2 regions of the Carnobacterium alterfunditum DSM 5972 genome follow, and region 1 is predicted to be linked to the other one. Evidence: predicted binding sites of a transcription regulator. Region 1 holds the regulator's gene; the other holds the start of a gene.
The links. The regulator HrcA, encoded in region 1, represses chaperone genes, less so after heat shock. The targets are predictions, from matches to a motif close to TTAGCACTCNNNNNNNNNGAGTGCTAA.
Positions count from the first base shown of each region.

Region 2: a site for HrcA is predicted at 6,783-6,809, ahead of groES (co-chaperone GroES). Genes of this name have one in related genera too.

Region 1 is NZ_JQLG01000004.1:2,231,773-2,241,743, forward strand. It holds gene BR50_RS10955 (DUF421 domain-containing protein) at 1-111, shown strand, start outside; gene truB (tRNA pseudouridine(55) synthase TruB) at 525-1,442, shown strand; gene ribF (riboflavin biosynthesis protein RibF) at 1,458-2,420, shown strand; gene BR50_RS10970 (argininosuccinate synthase) at 2,697-3,911, shown strand; gene argH (argininosuccinate lyase) at 3,937-5,316, shown strand; gene hrcA (heat-inducible transcriptional repressor HrcA) at 5,604-6,641, shown strand; gene grpE (nucleotide exchange factor GrpE) at 6,660-7,223, shown strand; gene dnaK (molecular chaperone DnaK) at 7,272-9,116, shown strand; gene dnaJ (molecular chaperone DnaJ) at 9,249-9,971, shown strand, end outside.
Region 2 is NZ_JQLG01000004.1:428,487-438,457, reverse strand. It holds gene tsaB (tRNA (adenosine(37)-N6)-threonylcarbamoyltransferase complex dimerization subunit type 1 TsaB) at 1-529, shown strand, start outside; gene rimI (ribosomal protein S18-alanine N-acetyltransferase) at 513-1,088, shown strand; gene rimI (ribosomal protein S18-alanine N-acetyltransferase) at 1,085-1,573, shown strand; gene tsaD (tRNA (adenosine(37)-N6)-threonylcarbamoyltransferase complex transferase subunit TsaD) at 1,603-2,622, shown strand; gene BR50_RS02520 (ABC-F family ATP-binding cassette domain-containing protein) at 2,674-4,620, opposite strand; gene BR50_RS02515 (redox-sensing transcriptional repressor Rex) at 4,938-5,579, shown strand; gene BR50_RS02510 (CPBP family intramembrane glutamic endopeptidase) at 5,844-6,497, opposite strand; gene groES (co-chaperone GroES) at 6,843-7,127, shown strand; gene groL (chaperonin GroEL) at 7,179-8,804, shown strand; gene BR50_RS02495 (hypothetical protein) at 9,614-9,925, opposite strand.

The DNA.
Region 1 (9,971 bases):
TGTTCTTCAGATAAGGTTTTTGCAGTTGTGTTAGAATCTAATGGAAATCTTTCAGTAGTGACTGAAGTCAGTCCAGACTATGAAGAAGAAATTTTAAAATATCTAGACTAAAGAGACTGGGACATAGTTCTTGGTCTCTGATTTTGTATTCTTGACCTTTTCTACGTATCCAATCATTGTAAAGGAGCTTTCGTTTAAGTTTATTGATTCAATAGATGACAAATAAAAATCTTTTTGACTAATAAAGTAGAATTAATGTTTAAATGAGCATTGAAACAAATTTCCATTTAACTAATAAACTGATTTTATTGATTAAACGAGTATAAAACAAGTTTCCATTTGACTAATCATACAGACTTATCCATTAAACAAGTATAAAATGATGTTTTATTTAGTAAAGGTTGATTTCAATTCTCTCACTAAAACAGATAATTGAACTAATACACGGTTAATAAATGGATGACGTCATTTTGGTAATTATGGTATACTTGAAGAGTTGAAAAAAGGAAGGTTGGGATCAAGCAATGGAAGGTATTCTCCCTTTATGGAAAGAACGCGGCATGACTAGTCATGATTGTGTATTTAAACTTAGAAAAATTTTAAAAACAAAAAAAATTGGACATACAGGTACGTTGGATCCAGATGTCGACGGCGTATTGCCTATTTGTGTTGGAAAAGCTACAAAAGTTGTCGAGTACATGATGGAAACAGGTAAAGGCTACATAGGAGAAATTACACTTGGTTATTCGACAACAACAGAAGACCGCAGCGGTGAAATTGTTGAGCAAGTCGAAGTAGAAGAAGTACCGACGCTTGAAGCGATTGATGCTGCCATGAAAAACATGGAAGGAAAAATCACTCAAATACCGCCAATGTATTCAGCAGTAAAAGTGAATGGGAAAAAATTATATGAGTATGCTAGAGCTGGTGAAACCGTTGAACGACCAGAAAGAGTTGCGGAGATAAAACAATTCAAACGGACTTCAGACGTGGTCGTAGATAAAGAAAGAGGGACGGTCTCTTGGAAGTTTGAGGTGGCGTGCGGAAAAGGGACTTACGTTCGTACGTTGGCTGTAGACTTAGGTAGACAACTTGGATACCCAGCGCACATGTCTGATTTAACGCGTGTGCTTAGTGGTACGTTTAAAGCTAGCGATTGTTTAACGTTAGCCCAAGTTGCTGAAAAAATGGAACAAGAAGAAATTGACGAAGTTTTATTTCCTCTAGAATTTGGTCTAAAAGACTTAGCTTCATTCGATATTGATGAAACCTTATGGGATAAAGTGAAAAATGGAGCTGTGTTGCCAATCGATACTATTCCAGCTGATTTGTCGATGCCAGTTGTTTTCATTTATTTGCAAAAAGCGGTTAGTATTTATGTTGTCCATCCACAAAAAAAAGATTATTTGAAACCAATCAAAGTATTAAGGAATAATTTGTAGAGGAGTTTTTACACTGTGGAAATCATTAAACTGCATCATCCGTATCTAGCAGATGAAATCCCTGAAGACAAAGTAGTGTTAGCTTTAGGTTTTTTTGATGGCGTACATAGAGGCCATCAAGAAGTGATTTTTAGGGCAAAAAGTCTTGCTGATAAAAACAATTTAAAATTAGCAGTCATGACATTCAATCAACATCCCTCAATTGTTTTTAAAAAATTAAATTCGGATCAGCATAAATATCTTTCAACTGTATCTCGCAAAGAGGAATTGATGGAGAAAATTGGCGTTGATTATCTTTATGAAGTCGACTTTACATCTGCGTTCGCTAGTTTAACACCACAAGATTTTGTGGATCAATACATTGTTGGATTACATGCACAAACAGTCGTAGCAGGTTTTGACTATTCATTTGGCAAAAAGGAAGTTGCTTCAATGGTACATTTGCCAATGTATGCTAATAATCGTTTTGAGATAGTTGTAGTGGAAAAACAAACATTGAGAGAAGAAAAAATTAGTTCTACACGGATTCGTTCAGCTTTAGAAGTTGGAGATATGCCTGTTGCTAATAATCTCTTAGGTTATATCTACGCTACTCCTGGAAGAGTCATACATGGAGACGCCAGGGGAAGGCTGTTAGGATTCCCAACAGCGAACATCGAAGTTGAGAACCTTGTTAAGCTGCCTCGTAAGGGTGTATATGTTGTTGAAATAGTAGTGGGTGGAAGAACGTATAAAGGAATGGCTTCAATTGGACACAATGTAACGTTTGAAGCGAACCGTCCATTAACGGTCGAAGTTTACATTCTTGATTTTAGTGCTGACATCTATGGTGAAGAAGTAAAGGTATTATGGCATGATTATTTACGAGATGAAAAAAAGTTTGATTCGATTGACGCTTTAATTGCGCAACTTAAACAAGACGAATTGGATACGGCACAATTTTTTGAACAGACTAATAAATCAAACCAGAATAAGTAATGGAGCATATCCGAAAGTAATTGAACAGAGTAAACAAGAGACAATTGTTTCTTGTTTTTTTTTGCATAAAATGATAAAACAATAAGGGCTCTTGCTAAGAGAGTCCTTCTGATTTATACAATATTTATGAATAAAGTAGCTTAATATACAATAAAATTTCAAATAAAAGCTATAAAATACATAATAAAGCATAAAAAAACAATTTAAGCTTGTTTTAATCTTTTTGCCATGTTAGGATACGTTCATGCAATAAAATTAATTGGATGAGGTGTTTTTATGAATAAAGGAAAAGTTGTTTTAGCTTACTCAGGTGGATTGGATACTTCAGTATCAATTAAATGGTTAATAGATGAAGGGTATGAGGTCATCGCTTGTTGTTTGGATGTAGGAGAAGGAAAAAACCTGGATTTTATTAAAGAAAAGGCGATACAAATCGGTGCTTCTGCTTCATATACGATTGACGCTAAAGTAGAATTTGCTAATGACTTTGCATTGATCGCGTTACAAGCGCACACATATTATGAAGGTAAGTATCCGCTAATATCAGCGTTATCTCGTCCTTTAATTGCTAAAAAATTGGTTGAAGTAGCTATAAAAGAAAAAGCGGTAGCAGTAGCACATGGGTGTACCGGAAAAGGAAATGATCAAGTTCGTTTTGAAGTTGCCATTCATTCTTTAGCTCCAGATTTAAAAGTAATCGCACCGGTTCGTGATTGGACATGGTCAAGGGAAGAAGAGATCAACTATGCTATTGAACACTCTATTCCGGTTCCAATTGATTTAGACAATCCTTTCTCTATTGATCAAAATCTTTGGGGAAGAAGCAATGAATGTGGCGTCTTAGAAAATCCTTGGATCGCACCACCAGAAGTAGCCTATGAGTTAACAGCGAGTTTAGAAAATACTCCTGATAGCCCAGAAATGATTGAAATTGAATTCTTAGCGGGAGTTCCAGTAGCTCTTGATGGTTCAAAATACGAGTTGTCTGATTTGATCCAACAGTTGAACAGCATTGCTGGAAAACATGGGATTGGACGGATCGATCATATTGAAAATAGATTGATTGGTATCAAATCTCGTGAAATCTATGAAGCTCCTGGGGCAGTGACACTTATGACCGCTCATAAAGAATTGGAAGATCTTACATTCGTTAAAGATACTGCACACTTTAAACCAATAATTGAACAGAAAATAACAGAAATGATCTATAACGGATTATGGTACAATCCATTGACTGAAAGCTTGATTGCTTTTTTGAAATCAACTCAAAAGTATGTAAATGGAACGGTAAGAGTGAAATTATTTAAAGGCCACGCAATCGTGGAAGGCAGAAAGTCTCCAAACTCACTTTATGATGAAGATTTAGCAACTTATACTTCTGCAGATACATTTAATCAAGAAGCCTCTGTTGGATTTATTAAGTTATGGGGTCTGCCTACAAAAGTTCATGCAGAAGTTAATAAACCAAAAGTTACTATCAAGAATAAGTAATCTTAAACAAGGATAGGATGACAACATGAAAAAATTATGGGGCGGTCGTTTTGAAGGAGAAAGTCAAAAATGGATCGATGAATTTGGTGCTTCGATCGAAGTAGACCAAGTTTTAGCGGAAGAAGATATTATAGGAAGTTTGGCACATGTTAAAATGTTAGCTAAGACGTCTATTATTCTTCAAGAAGAAGCAGATGAGATCATCAGAGGATTAGAAATTCTTTTAGTAAAAGCCCAAAAGAAAGAATTGGTATTCTCTATTGCTAATGAAGACATTCATTTAAATATCGAAACGCTTCTTCATAAAGAGATTGGGCTAGTCGCAGGGAAACTACACACTGCAAGAAGCCGAAATGATCAAGTAGCCACCGATATGCATCTTTATTTAAAACGTCAAGTTGGTGAAATTTCTGGATCGCTTATGGACCTAGAAAAAGTTATTCTGCTAAAAGCGGAAAAACATGTTGAAACCATTATTCCTGGATATACGCATTTACAACATGCGCAGCCTATCTCTTTTGCTCACCATTTGTTGGCGTATTACAATATGTTTAAACGTGATTTAGAAAGATACCAAGATAGTTTGAAACGCATCGATTGTTCCCCTTTAGGAGCAGCAGCTTTGGCAGGAACGACATTTCCAATCGATCGTTTGGATACCGCAGAACAATTAGGCTTTAGTTCCGTTTATTCAAATAGTATGGATGCCGTTAGTGATCGTGATTTCATCTTAGAATTTTTGTCGAATAGCAGCATACTGATGGTGCATCTTTCACGTTTTTGCGAAGAAATAATTCTTTGGACAAGTCATGAATATCAGTTCGTTAGTTTAACGGATGCCTTTTCAACAGGTAGTTCGATCATGCCGCAAAAGAAAAATCCGGATATGGCAGAATTGATTCGTGGTAAAACAGGCAGAGTGTACGGCAATTTATTTTCACTGTTGACGGTAATGAAAAGTTTGCCACTAGCTTATAACAAGGATCTGCAAGAAGACAAAGAAGGTATGTTCGACACAGTAAAAACTGTCAAAGATTGTTTGAACGTATTTGCTGGTATGTTGGATGATATGATCGTGCACGAAGAAAAAATGAGTGAAGCAACAACTAAAGATTTTTCCAATGCGACAGAGTTAGCTGATTATCTTGCTTCCAGAGGTATTCCGTTTAGAGAAGCACATGAAATAGTTGGAAAACTTGTTTTAAAGTGCTTGAAAAACGGCAATTATTTACAAGATATTTCATTAGCAGATTTTCAAGAAGCAGCTCCTATCATTCAAGAAGATGTGTATTCTTTGTTAGAATCTCGTGTGGCTGTTGAACGCAGAAATTCTTTAGGCGGTACTGGTTTTGTCCAAATAAGAACTGAACTAGAAAAAGCAAAAAAAGAATGCCAGTTAAATTAGGACTGGTCAACAAATGGTGTTGCTATGAACAACAAAGCTACGAATATTAGAAATTTCAGACCTAAAATCAATGAGAAGAAAAAGTATTAAAAATGAATTATTTCATTTTTAATACTTTTTTTCTAGGCTGAAAATGGATAAATCAAGCGGAAAATCAATGTTTTTAATAAACGTCAAAATTAGTCAAAAAATAAGCAAAAATTATTGACAGGAACAATTATATTTGGTAAATTAATAAATGTATTAGCACTCAATAGTTTCAAGTGCTAAAAAAGAGGTGATGCAACATGTTAACTGAAAGACAGATTTTAATCTTAAAATCTATCATTCGCTTATACACTTCACACGAGACACCCATAGGATCTAAAACCTTGATGAATGAAGCTGAGATCAATTTTAGTTCAGCGACCATTCGTAATGAAATGGGACGTCTTGAAGAATTAGGCTTCATTGAAAAAACACATTCCTCATCAGGTCGTGTTCCGTCATTAAAAGGCTATCGTTTTTATGTGGACTATCTGGTACATCCAGTGAAAATCCAGAAAAAAGATCTTGCAGTCATAAAGAATGCTTTAGGAAATCAATTTAGACAGTTGGATGAAATTGTTTTCCAATCTGCTGAATTGCTTTCTCAATTGACCAGTTATACGGCAATAACATTAGGTCCTGAAATCAAAGAGAGTATTTTAACCGGTTTTCGTTTGGTACCATTGAATGATTATCAAGTCATGGCTATTCTGGTTACAGATAAAGGCCATGTTGAAAACCAAGTTGTTACTATCCCGAGATCGATGGACGTTAATGAGCTGGAAAAAATTGTTCGTATTTTTAATGAACAATTAGTTGGTCTTCCGTTAATGGAAGTATTTAAAAGACTCAAGACTGAAATTCCTTTATTGCTAAATAAGTACGTTAAGACAAATGAAGGAATCTTAGATATCTTTGAAAATGTCTTTTTGAAGGCTGGACAAGATAGGATGCACGTAGGTGGAAGAATGAATATATTAGATTTTTCGAATGAATTAAATGTCGAAAAATTCAAGTCTATTTATTCGTTAATGGATGGTACTCATGACTTATCTTCTCTAGTGATCCCAAGTACTACTGGAATCACCGTGAAAATTGGTACGGAGTTAAACAATGAGCTTTTCAATGAGTTCAGTTTAATTACGGCAAGCTATGACATTGAAGGATACAGTTCAGGCGTTATTGCATTGTTAGGCCCAACGAATATGCCGTATTCCAAAATGATTGGCTTGGTGGATGTATTTCGAAATGAGCTTTCAAAAAAAATAATCGACTACTATCATTCTGTAGAAGATTAATTAAAAGGAGCTGTTGATGTGTCTAGAAATAAAGACAAGAAGCAAGAACAAGAAGTAGTAGAAGAAACAACAACAGAATCAGTAGAAGAAACGGTAATTAAACCAGAAGAAACAACTGATTCTGTAGAAGTTGATGAACTTGCTGAAGCAAAAGCTGCTTTAGAAGAAATGGAAAATAAATATTTGCGTGTCCAAGCTGAAATGGCAAATATCCAAAAACGCAATGCAAAAGAACGTGAAGATGCTGCTAAATTCCGTGCTCAATCTTTAGCACTCGAATTGCTTCCAGTCGGTGATAACTTAGAACGAGCTCTAGCTATTGAAGTAACAGATGAGCAAGGCAAAAGTTTGAAAAAAGGAATCGAGATGGTGAAGGAAACGTTCGCTGCAGCATTAAAAAACGAAGGAATCGAAGTTATCGATCCTTTAAATGAACCATTTGATCCAAACTTCCATCAGGCTGTTCAAACGGTTCCTGTTGAAGAAGGTCAAAAAAGTGAAATAGTTGTACAAGTTTTACAAAAAGGGTATGATTTAAAAGGACGAGTCTTACGTCCAGCAATGGTCATCGTTGCTCAATAAAGCTTAAATAAATAATAAAAAAATAATAAATAAATGAGGGATTTTATAATGGGAAAAATGATAGGTATTGACTTAGGAACAACAAATTCAGCAGTTGCAGTATTAGAAGGCGGAAAAGCAAAAATTATTCCGAATCCAGAAGGTAACCGTACGACTCCATCAGTAGTAGCTTTTAAAAACGGAGAAATGCAAGTAGGAGAAGTTGCAAAACGTCAAGCTGTAACAAACCCAAATACAATCAGTTCAATTAAACGTCATATTGGCGAAGCTGGTTTCTCAGTTGAAGTCGAAGGCAAAAAATATACTCCACAAGAAATTTCTGCAACGATTTTACAATACTTGAAAGGTTATGCTGAAAGCTATTTAGGAGAAACAGTTGATAAAGCTGTTATTACTGTTCCTGCTTACTTTAATGATGCACAACGTCAAGCAACTAAAGATGCTGGTAAAATTGCAGGCCTTGAAGTTGAACGTATCGTAAATGAACCAACTGCTGCAGCATTAGCATATGGTTTAGATCAAACACATAAAGAAGAAAAAATTCTAGTATTTGACTTAGGCGGAGGTACTTTTGACGTTTCTGTTCTTGAATTAGGAGATGGCGTTTTTGATGTATTGTCTACTGCTGGTGATAACAAATTAGGTGGAGATGATTTTGATAACAAAATCATGAACTATTTAGTAGCTGAATTCAAAAAAGAAAATGGTGTCGACTTATCTAAAGATAAAATGGCCGTTCAACGTTTGAAAGATGCTTCTGAAAAAGCTAAAAAAGATTTATCAGGCGTAACTTCAACACAAATCAGCCTACCATTTATCACTGCTGGTGAAGCTGGACCGTTACACTTGGAAATCAACTTAACTCGTGCTAAATTTGATGAATTAACTTATGATTTGGTAGAACGTACTAAAGGACCTGTTCGTCAAGCTCTTAAAGATGCTGGTTTAGCTACATCTGAAATTGATGAAGTTATCTTAGTAGGTGGATCAACACGTATTCCATCTGTTGTAGATGCTGTACGTAAAGAAGCAGGAAAAGAACCAAACAAATCAGTTAACCCTGATGAAGTAGTAGCTATGGGTGCTGCGATCCAAGGTGGAGTTATTACTGGTGATGTTAAAGATATCGTCTTGTTAGATGTTACTCCATTATCATTAGGTATCGAAACAATGGGCGGGGTGTTTACAAAACTGATCGAACGTAACACAACGATCCCAACAAGCAAATCACAAGTATTCTCAACTGCTGCTGATAACCAACCGGCTGTTGATGTACACGTAATGCAAGGTGAACGTCCAATGGCAGCTGACAATAAAACATTAGGTCGCTTCCAATTGACTGACCTTCCTGCTGCACCTCGTGGAATTCCACAAATCGAAGTAACATTTGATATTGATAAAAACGGAATTGTTAACGTTAGTGCTAAAGACTTAGGAACTCAAAAAGAACAAACAATCACGATCAAATCATCTTCAGGTTTGACTGATGAAGAAATCGAACGTATGGTTAAAGATGCAGAATCAAATGCTGAAGCAGATAAAGTCCGTAAAGAAGAAGTAGAATTACGTAATGAAGTTGATCAATTATTATTCCAAGTTGATAAAACAATCACTGAACTTGAGGGTAAAGTTGATGAAGCTGAAGTTAAAAAAGCTGAAGAAGCTCGTGATGAATTAAAAGCAGCCGTTGAAGCAAATGATATCGAAGAAATGAAAACTAAACGCGATGCTTTAAATGAAATCGTGCAAGCTCTAACAGTTAAATTATATGAACAAGCTGCTCAAGCTCAAGCAGAGGCAAATCCAGAAGATGCACAAGAACAAGGATCACAAGGTGGATCTGAGGATGTCGTTGATGCTGATTTTGAAGAGGTAGATGACGAAAATAAATAATCTTTATAATTAGAGGATGAAAGGGAAAAGCCAAGGCAAATTGCTTTTGGCTTTTTCTTCTAGATATGCTATGCTCATTAAGGCGAATTTGAGGATACATTAAAAAATTTTTATTCGTAACGATGGAGGGAAATCATGGCTAAAAGAGATTTATACGAAGTATTAGGAGTATCAAAAGGTGCTTCTGATGAAGAAATAAAAAAAGCATACAGAAAACTATCAAAAAAGTTCCATCCGGATATCAATAAAGAAGCTGGTGCTGAAGACAAGTTTAAAGAAGTTGCAGAAGCGTATGAGGTTTTAAGTAGTGCTGATAAACGTGCAGCTTATGATCAATATGGTCATGCAAGTACGGATCCAAACTTTGGAGCAGGTGGCGGCGGTTACGGCGGCGGCGGCTTTGGTGGCGGCGGCTTTGAAGATATTTTTGAATCATTTTTTGGTGGCGGCGGTCGTTCACAAAATCCAAATGCTCCTCGTCAAGGGGAAGATTTACAGTACTCAGTGAATCTTGAATTCGAAGAAGCTATTTTTGGAAAAGAAACCACAATCAGCTACAACCGTGAAGAAGAATGTAAAACATGCCACGGTGATGGAGCTAAACCAGGTACTCACCCTGTGACCTGTTCTAAATGTCATGGTACAGGTTCATTGAACGTTGAGAGAAACACACCACTTGGCCGCGTAATGACACGACAAACATGTGATGTTTGTCATGGTACTGGTCAAGAAATTAAAGAACCTTGTCCAACTTGTTATGGTTCTGGCCATACTAAAGACAAACATACGGTTAAAGTAACGGTTCCTGCAGGTGTTGAAGATGGCAATCAAATGCGCTTAAACGGACAAGGGGAA
Region 2 (9,971 bases), 1.8 Mb from region 1:
ACCTGGATCATATACAGGGTTACGAATTGGTGTAACGATCGCCAAAACGTTAGCTTGGACGCTTGGGATCGAACTAGTAGGAATCTCTAGTTTGAAAATGTTAGCTGGGAATTGCGAAGCTTCACCACATTATTTGGTGCCTTTATTTGATGCCCGCCGTAAAAATATTTATACTGGTTTGTATCAATGGCAAAATGGAGAATTGATTCAAATAGAAGCAGACAAACATATTTCAGCAGAACAATGGGCTGAATATTTAAGCAATAAAGAAGGAACATTCGAATTGATTGGAGAAGATCGTTTCTTATATAAAGACACATTTGAACGTTATCTAATGAACCGGGTGTATGAAGCTCCATTAAAGGATCACCTTCCAAAAGCTAGTGTATTAGGTTTGTTAGGCCTAAAGGAAGAGCCTGTCGATGCTCACACGTTTACTCCTGATTATTTGAAATTAGCAGAAGCGGAGGAGAATTGGCGTAAAGAACACCCAGATCAACTGGAGGAAGCTTATGTTGAAAAAATTTAAGCAGTGGTTTAGAAATGAAGAAATTGATTTACTTAGTCAACCTGAGTTTAGCAAAAACTTAGCTAAACGATCAAGATTAGAAAGAGAAACCATTCAATTAAGTGATGGTTCCTTTTTGAAGGCATCGATCGGCACAGTATCAGATATTGCAGATATTCTAAAGATCGAATCACTTTGCTACAATGGTAAAACGCCTTGGAACAAAAAAGCGTTAGAAGATGAAATAAAAAATAACACTCGAGCTATTTATTTGATCGTTCGAGAGTCTAATAAGGCTATCGGGTTTATTGGTGCCTGGTTAGTCGAAGAAGAAACACATATCACAAATATAGCTGTCATTCCAAACTGCCAAGAGCGAGGTGTCGCTACTTTCTTGATCACAGAATTGCAAAAAATTTCTCAACATGAAGGCATGCAAAAAATTAGTTTAGAGGTTCGTATCTCAAATGAGAAGGCCCAACGCCTATATGACAGGCTAGGGTTTCAAAAAGAAAAGATAAAAAAAGACTACTATACCGGTGATTTAGAAGATGCACTGGAAATGAGTAAATTCTTATGACAGATCAACTAACGAACGAGCAGTATAAAAATGAAAAAGCTATTTTTTTGTTCAATCAAAGTACACGATTAACCGAACATGAATTGTTTCAATTGGCTGAGAATAGTTACCCAAAGGGAAGTCCTTGGCCTGTTGAAACGTATAAGAGTGAATTAACAGAAACCTACAGTGAATACGGGATCGTTCTACAACAAGGAAAAAAAGTTGGGTTTATAGGGTATACACAGCTTTTTGATGAAGTAGAAATAACAACATTTGGCATTCTGAAGGCATTTAATAACCAAGGGATCGGTCAATTGTTTTTACAGTCATTTATAGCATTTTTAAAAGACAAAGAAGTTAAAATGATCTTTTTAGAAGTGCGAGAGCAGAATAAGCCTGCAATTACCGTCTATGAAAAAGCAGGTTTTAAAACGATTGCCGTTCGTAAAAATTATTACCATGATCCAATAGAAAATGCCTTGATCATGCAATTAAGTATGTAAAAAGAGTCTATTAAAGAAAGAGTGAAAGTATGTCTATAAAAAGAAATTTAATTTTAGCTGTTGAATCTAGTTGTGATGAAACCAGCGTTGCCGTGGTTGAAGATGGGACGACCGTTCATTCAAATATTGTTGCATCACAAATAAAGAGCCATATGCGTTTTGGCGGTGTAGTACCTGAGATAGCCAGTCGTCATCATGTTGAACAAATCACCCAATGCATTGAGGAGGCTATGACTGAAGCGAGCGTTAGTTATAAAGAACTTTCAGCAGTAGCCGTTACACAAGGACCAGGCTTAGTGGGAGCTCTTTTAATTGGTGTTAATGCAGCTAAAGCTGTTGCTTATGCTCACCAATTGCCATTGATCGCTGTTGATCACATGGCAGGACACATTTATGCTAATCGTTTGATCAAACCGCTTGTTTTCCCACTGATAGCGCTTGTTGTTAGTGGAGGGCATACTGAATTAGTTTATATGAAAGAAGATGGAGATTACACGATCATTGGAGAAACAAGAGACGATGCAGCAGGAGAAGCCTACGATAAAATCGGACGAGTATTAGGTTTAGCTTATCCTGGCGGGAAGAAAATTGATGAGATGGCTCAACTTGGAGAAGATACATATCATTTTCCAAGAGCTATGATGAAAGAAGATAATTATGATTTTAGTTTTAGCGGACTAAAAAGTTCTTTTATCAATACGGTTCATAACGCCAACCAAAAGGGAGAACCGTTAAATGACATCAACTTAGCAACTAGTTTTCAAGCAAGTGTCATTGAAGTTTTAGTTTCAAAAACGCTTAGAGCGGCTAAAGAATTCAAAGTGAAACAGTTGCTTTTAGCTGGGGGAGTAGCTGCAAATAAAGGTTTGCGTGATACTCTAACGAAAGTAATGGCTGAAGAATTGCCAGATGTGGAATTAGTTATTCCACCTTTAGCGTTTTGCGGGGATAATGCAGCTATGATTGGAGCAGCTGCATCCATCCAGTATCAAAAAAATCAATTCACAGATTATGCATTGAATGCTAAGCCTGGTCTAACATTTAATTAAAAACAAAAAGGAAATTGGGATAATGATCCAATTTCCTTTTTGTTTTTAAAATTATTGTAATTCTTCTAATTTCAAGCTTTTTTCTTCCCACTCATTCACTAAATTATCGAGTTTTTCTTGAGCAATCGTCATCTCTTCGTTCAGTTCTTGCACACGCAGATGGTCTCCAAATATCTCTGGATCGATTAATTGGGTTTCATAGTTCGTAATGGCAGTCTCAAGAACCTCCATTTCCGATTCGATCGATTCAATACGACGTGTTAACTGACGAAGCATTTTTTGTTCAGCTTTGTTGGTTTCTCGGTTTGCTTTAATCGTTGGAGGCAATTCAACTTTAGACTTTTTAACGGTCTCAGCTTCAGCCAATAAACGAAGCTCTTCTTGTTCAGCTTTCTTTTCAAGATAATAGTCATAATCACCTAAATAAAGAGTACTGCCATTTTCAGAGAGCTCAACGACAGTTGTCGCGATTCGATTAATGAAGTAACGGTCATGAGAAACAAATAACAGCGTCCCATCAAAATCGATCAAGGCATTTTCTAAAACTTCTTTACTATCAATATCCAAATGATTCGTAGGCTCATCTAAAACGAGAAAATTATCCTTATTCATTGCTAGTTTAGCTAAAGCTAGGCGCGCTTTTTCTCCACCACTCAACGAAGAAACAGCTTTTTCTACGTCTTCGCCTGAAAATAAGAAACTGCCTAAAATAGAACGAATATCTTTTTCAGGAGTAGTTGAATGATCGTCCCAAAGTTCTGCTAAAACCGATTTTGTTGAATTTAAATCAGATTGTTCTTGATCATAATAACCCAGTAAGACATTTGTACCAATGTGCTTCTCACCTTGGATCAATGGAAGTTGTCCAATAAGTGACTTCAATAATGTAGATTTTCCGATCCCATTTGGTCCGACTAATGCAATAGAGTCATATTTTCGAACATCTAAATTAACAGGGCTAGATAAAATAGTATCGTCATAACCGATTGCGCCGTTAGATAAGGTCAAAACAGCATTACCGCTCTCTTTTTCTGCTTTAAAAGAAAAATGGGCTGATTTTTCGTCTCCTTGAGGTTTCCCGATACGGTCTATTTTTTCTAACTGTTTGCGTCTGCTTTGGGCACGTTTAGTTGTTGAAGCACGCACTAAATTACGGCTGACGAAATCTTCTAACTTGGCTATTTCGCCTTGCTGCTTTTCGAATTCTTTCCATTCTTGTTCCAGTTGTGCAGCCTTTAAATCCAAATATTTTGAATAGTTTCCTTTATAATGGGAGATTTTTTTACGGCTGATCTCATAAACTTCATTTACGACCTTGTCTAGAAAATAACGGTCATGGGAAACGATCAGTAATGCGCCATCATAAGATTGTAGGTAGCTCTCGAGCCAACTCAATGTTTCGATATCCAAATGGTTAGTAGGCTCATCTAAAATCAATAAGTCTTTTTTTTCTAATAGTAATTTTGCTAAAGCCAATCGCGTTTTTTGACCACCGGAAAGTTGACTGATATGTTTAGTATAATCGGCTTCATAAAAACGAAAACCATGTAAAACAGAACGGATCTCAGCTTGATACCCAAAGCCGTTTTCCTCACGAAAACGATTTTGGATATGGTCATAGCGGTTTAAGGTTGCATGGTATAACTCTTCATTAGAAAGCAGCTCCGGGTCTCCAAGCTGTTTTTCAATAGTATGCAAGTCTCTTTCAAGTTGAATGACCGATTCAAAAACGGTTAACATTTCATCCCAAATGGTTCTTTCAGAAGTCAAACCAGTATTTTGAGCTAAATAGCCAATGCTAACTTGTTTTCCTTTAACAATTTTTCCTGCGTCAGGTTGTTCTATATCCGCAATCATTTTTAAAAGAGTTGATTTACCTGTGCCGTTTCGTCCAACTAAAGCGATACGAGAGCTTTCTTGGATTTCTAAATAAATATTTTCGAACAACACATCTGCTCCAAAATGGCGAGCAACATGTTGTGCTTGTAATAGAATCATAGTCTTGGTCCTCATTTCATCATTCTCAGTATTAGTTTAGCATAGATTTAGGTCCAGGGAAATTACAATCCATTAAAAGCTAACTATTAAGAAGCTGATTCACAAGGGTACTTGTGAATTTTTACAATATAACTAATAGTAAGTATATTAAAATGCATAGAATTTAAAAAAAGTGCTAGTATTATACCGAAAAAATGATATAATAAAAAAGTCAATTAGAAAAAGATTGTGAAGAAAAAAATATAACGAATTGTTTGTGAAAAAACAAGTGACCGATTGAAGAAGTTAAAACTAATGGCTGATGGAGGAAGAAAAGAATGGTAGAAAAGAAAATACCCAATGCAACAGCTAGACGATTGCCTATTTATTATCGCTATTTGCGATTCTTATACGATTCCGGAAAGGTACGTGTTTCTTCAACTGAATTAAGTGAAGCTATCAAAGTTGATAGTGCAACGATTCGAAGAGATTTCTCTTATTTTGGGGCTTTAGGAAAAAGAGGATACGGATATGACGTTGAAGATTTGATGAATTTTTTTAGTAAAACACTTAAACAAGACCAGTTAACGAATGTTGCTCTTATTGGAGTAGGGAACTTAGGTCGTGCTTTATTAAACTACAACTTCCATCAAAGCAATAACATGCGTATCAGTGCAGCTTTTGATATAAATGAAGAAATCGTTGGAACCATTTTAAGTGGTGTACCTATTTATCACATGGACGATATGATCGAACAATTAAAAATTCAACAAATTGAAGTTGTTATTATTACTATTCCATCAACTGTAGCGCAAGCAACAGCTGACCGATTAGTTGAAGCAAATGTTAGAGGCATTTTAAACTTTACCCCATTTAGAATTTCTGTACCAGATACTGTAAGAGTACAAAATGTTGATCTAACAAATGAACTTCAAACGTTGATTTACTTCTTGGATCATTACGAGTCAACAAAAGAATAGTTGAATGAAAAAGGAAACAAACTTTTTAAGGTTTGTTTCCTTTTTTTAGTTTATAGTAAACTTCAAGTATTTTTGAAGCCCTAATAAAGTAACTTGTAGAAAATAGGACATAGAGTACAGAGAAAAATGTCCAACCGGAGTTACCTACAGAATCAATAGCAAACCAGATGAAAACTCCCGACATCAAGTAGGTAATGATGATTTGTGTTATAAAATTACGATTTTTTATCAATTAAAAATTCCTTTCTAATATTTAGTGATCCATCAAAAGAAGGTCACTAACATAACTAGTGTGTTCATAGCAATATGGGTAATAATTGGGGTAGCAATATTTTTTGTCTTACTATATAGGAAACAAAAAACGAAAGACATAGCAGAATAGAGTAAAATATGTCCATCAAAGTGCATAAAAGCAAAGATAAGCGAACTGATCACCGCAGCACCTATTCCACCTGTAATATCGTATAGGAAACCAAAGATTACTTTTCTAAAAACAAATTCTTCCATGATCGGTCCCATAATGGAAACAATAATCATATAGATAGGATAGCTTTCTACAATCAAAAGAATATTTTGCGTATTAATAGAATCGATTGGAAGTCCCAATACCAAAATCTCAATGATATTTGCAAAATATTGCGTTAAAAGTACCAAAGGTATCCCAACAACGATCCCCCAGTAAAAAACGCTTTTTAGGGGTAAGGATGGACTTGAGGTCAACGAATTTTTTATATTGGATTTCCGATTCAGTAAAAGCATAGCAACTGCTCCTAAAGAAAAACTGACTATCGTTCCATAAATCGAAGCTTCTGTTTGGAAATTTTTTGGAGCTGCCGAAATGATGAGCACTGGTAGAAATTGTGCTATCAGATAAAACAATAGCATTGAAATCGATGTGTGACTGACTATTTTTTTCATTGTGACCAAAACCTTCTTTTTTCGAAATAAATGATTCTCATTTTTACATAGTTTAGTAAATAATTTTATCAGTACACGATAGAAAGCTCACTAATAAAATAATAGGAACCAACTCAAATTTAACTAAACTGAAAATAACTTCGCTTTACAGTATACCATAAAAGGAATACAACATATAGAAGACAAAAAATCCTTTTCGATAAAAATGATGCGATCAAAAAGGAATTGGAAGTGAGATGAAAATTCTTGCATTCTTTTCTATATTTGTTATTATAAAGAAGTAGTTTAGCACTTGAATTGTCTGAGTGCTAAAATGGAAGAAATAATTTAGACGGAGGGATTTACGTGTTAAAACCATTAGGAGATCGTGTCATTATTGAAGTTGCTAAGGAAGAGGAAAAAACAATCAGCGGTATTGTTTTACCGGGTTCAGCGCAAGAAAAACCTCAAACAGGATCAGTCATAGCTGTTGGGGAAGGTCGTATTCTAGAAAACGGCTCAACAGTAGCAGTGGCAGTAAAAGTAGGCGATACTGTGCTATTTGAAAAATATGCTGGAACAGAAGTGAAATATGACGGGAAAGAATATTTAGTGGTAAAAGAACACGATATCGTAGCAGTCATAGATTAAATAAAATAAGCAAAAACTTGAACAAACTAAATTAATGAGGTGAAGGAAAAAATGGCAAAAGATATTAAATTTTCTGAAGACGCTCGTGCATCAATGTTACGTGGCGTAGACATTTTAGCTGATATTGTTAAAGTAACATTAGGACCTAAAGGAAGAAACGTTGTTTTAGAAAAATCTTATGGCTCACCGCTGATCACAAATGATGGCGTTACGATCGCAAAAGAAATTGAATTAGAAGATCATTTTGAAAATATGGGAGCACAACTTGTTTCAGAAGTGGCTTCTAAAACAAATGATATCGCTGGAGATGGAACAACAACAGCGACTGTATTGACTCAAGCAATCGTTCGCGAAGGCTTAAAAAACGTAACGGCTGGAGCAAACCCTGTTGGGATTCGTCGTGGGATCGAATTGGCTACAAAAGTTGCGGTAGAAGAACTATTTGCTATTTCTAAACAAGTAGATTCAAAAGAATCGATTGCTCAAATTGCTGCTATTTCTTCAGGAAATACCGAAACAGGAGAATTGATCGCAGAAGCAATGGAACGCGTTGGAACAGACGGCGTTATTACGATCGAAGAATCTAAAGGGATCGAAACAGAACTAAGCGTAGTTGAAGGAATGCAATTTGATCGTGGTTACCTATCACAATACATGGTAACAGATAACGACAAAATGGAAGCTAACTTAGAAAACCCATATATTTTGATCACTGATAAAAAAATCTCTAATATTCAAGAAATTCTTCCATTATTAGAACAAATCTTACAACAAGGACGTCCATTATTAGTTATCGCTGATGATGTTGATGGAGAAGCACTTCCTACATTAGTTTTAAATAAATTGCGTGGAACATTTAATGTCGTAGCTGTTAAAGCTCCAGGTTTTGGCGATCGTCGTAAAGCGATGCTTGAAGACATTGCTATTGTAACTGGCGGAACAGTTATCACTGAAGACCTAGGTCTAGAATTGAAAGATACAACTATTGAACAATTAGGACATGCAAGTAAAGTAGTTGTGACAAAAGATGCTACTACGATTGTTGAAGGTGCCGGCTCGACTGAAACCATTTCACATCGTGTATCTTTACTTAAAGCTCAAGCAGCTGAAACAACTTCAGAATTTGATAAAGAAAAATTACAAGAACGTTTAGCTAAACTTTCTGGTGGAGTAGCTGTTATCAAAGTTGGAGCTGCTACTGAAACAGAACTGAAAGAACTTAAATTACGTATTGAAGATGCTCTAAATGCAGCTCGCGCAGCTATTGAAGAAGGAATCGTTTCAGGTGGTGGAACTGCCTTGATCAATGTTCAACGTAAAGTTTCAGAAATTGAAGCAACTGGCGATGAAGCGACTGGTGTGAAAATTGTTTTACGTGCTCTTGAAGAGCCTGTTCGTCAAATCGTCACAAATGCTGGTCTTGAAGGTTCAGTAATTGTTGAGAAATTAAAAGGCGTTGATTTGGGCGTAGGGTATAACGCAGCTACTAATGAATGGGTAAATATGATCGATGCTGGTATTATTGACCCAACTAAAGTAACTCGTTCTGCTTTACAAAATGCAGCAAGTGTTGCAGCTCTATTGTTAACAACTGAAGCTGTTGTTGCAAACCAACCAAAACCTGACGCTCCAATGGGCGGAATGGGAATGGATCCTGGCATGGGCGGCATGATGTAACCCTGTCATCTTAAAACGAATAAAATAATAAGGTTGGGATATAACCAGCCGAGAATAAGAAAGAGTGTCTGTTTATCAGGAAATTGATAAACAGATACTTTTTTTGTTATATATCGATTGTTTAAAAAATGGTGTTGGTGTTTCAAAAGAAATTTCCTCTGGAATAACGGGTTTGCTTGTGGAGAGCCATGGAAGCGCCTGAAGCCTAAAAAAAAATCTTCCAGGCTTCCAAGCCTCAAACAAAGCTTAATCGCTAAAGCGTTAAGGCTTTTTAATTCGCATTGGATTCTTTACATGGCTATAAGCAACTCCTATTCCGCCAAAAATTTCAAGTGAGTGATCAAACTGAACTGTTGACACCAAAAATTATATCTATTAATTGTTTTAAAAAATAGTATTGGCGTTCCAAAAGAAATTTCCTCTGGAATAACGGGTTTGCTTGTGGAGAGCCATGGAAACACCTGAAGCCTAAAAAGCAAGTCTTCCAGGCTTCCAAGCCTCAAACAAAGCTTAATCGCTAAAGCGTTAAGGCTTTTTAATTCGCATTGGATTCTTTACATGGCTACAAGCAAACCCTATTCCGCCAAAAATTTCAAGTAAGTGATCAAACTAAACTGTTGATACCAAAAATTATAGACCCTAAATATTTGAATCATAAAATATTTAGGGTCTATTTTTGTTTTATAGGTTTACATTTTCATGCTGACGAGGCTACTTTTAGAAGTACCTTTAGAATGAATAGCTGGATAGGCAAATAGGCTTGGACGTATGTCCAAGCCTCATGGAATAAATTATTCCATTATGAGCGTTTATCCAAATTCTAACTCGGTCATCATTTCATCTAAGTTTTCTAAAGCTTCATTCTTTTCAATAAAGTCGATCCAAGATTGATAAGGGTCAGCAGAATTAGTTTTGATCGATATTTTAAACTTATTGTAAATACTTGTAGCCATGTCCGTCCACATTTTGTTAACAGCGCGCTCTAATTTTGCTTCATTCCATCTCTTTGCAGGAGCTCTTCTGGCGTTTCTTTTTATCTGGTCTTCCATAGCTTTTTCAAAAAAAATACTTTTACTTCCCAAATTTGCGTTTAAAAATTCTTCGAATTCTTTAAAATTCAATTTTATCACCTTTCTATAACTCGTTTTTTAAACCTTAATACCTAGT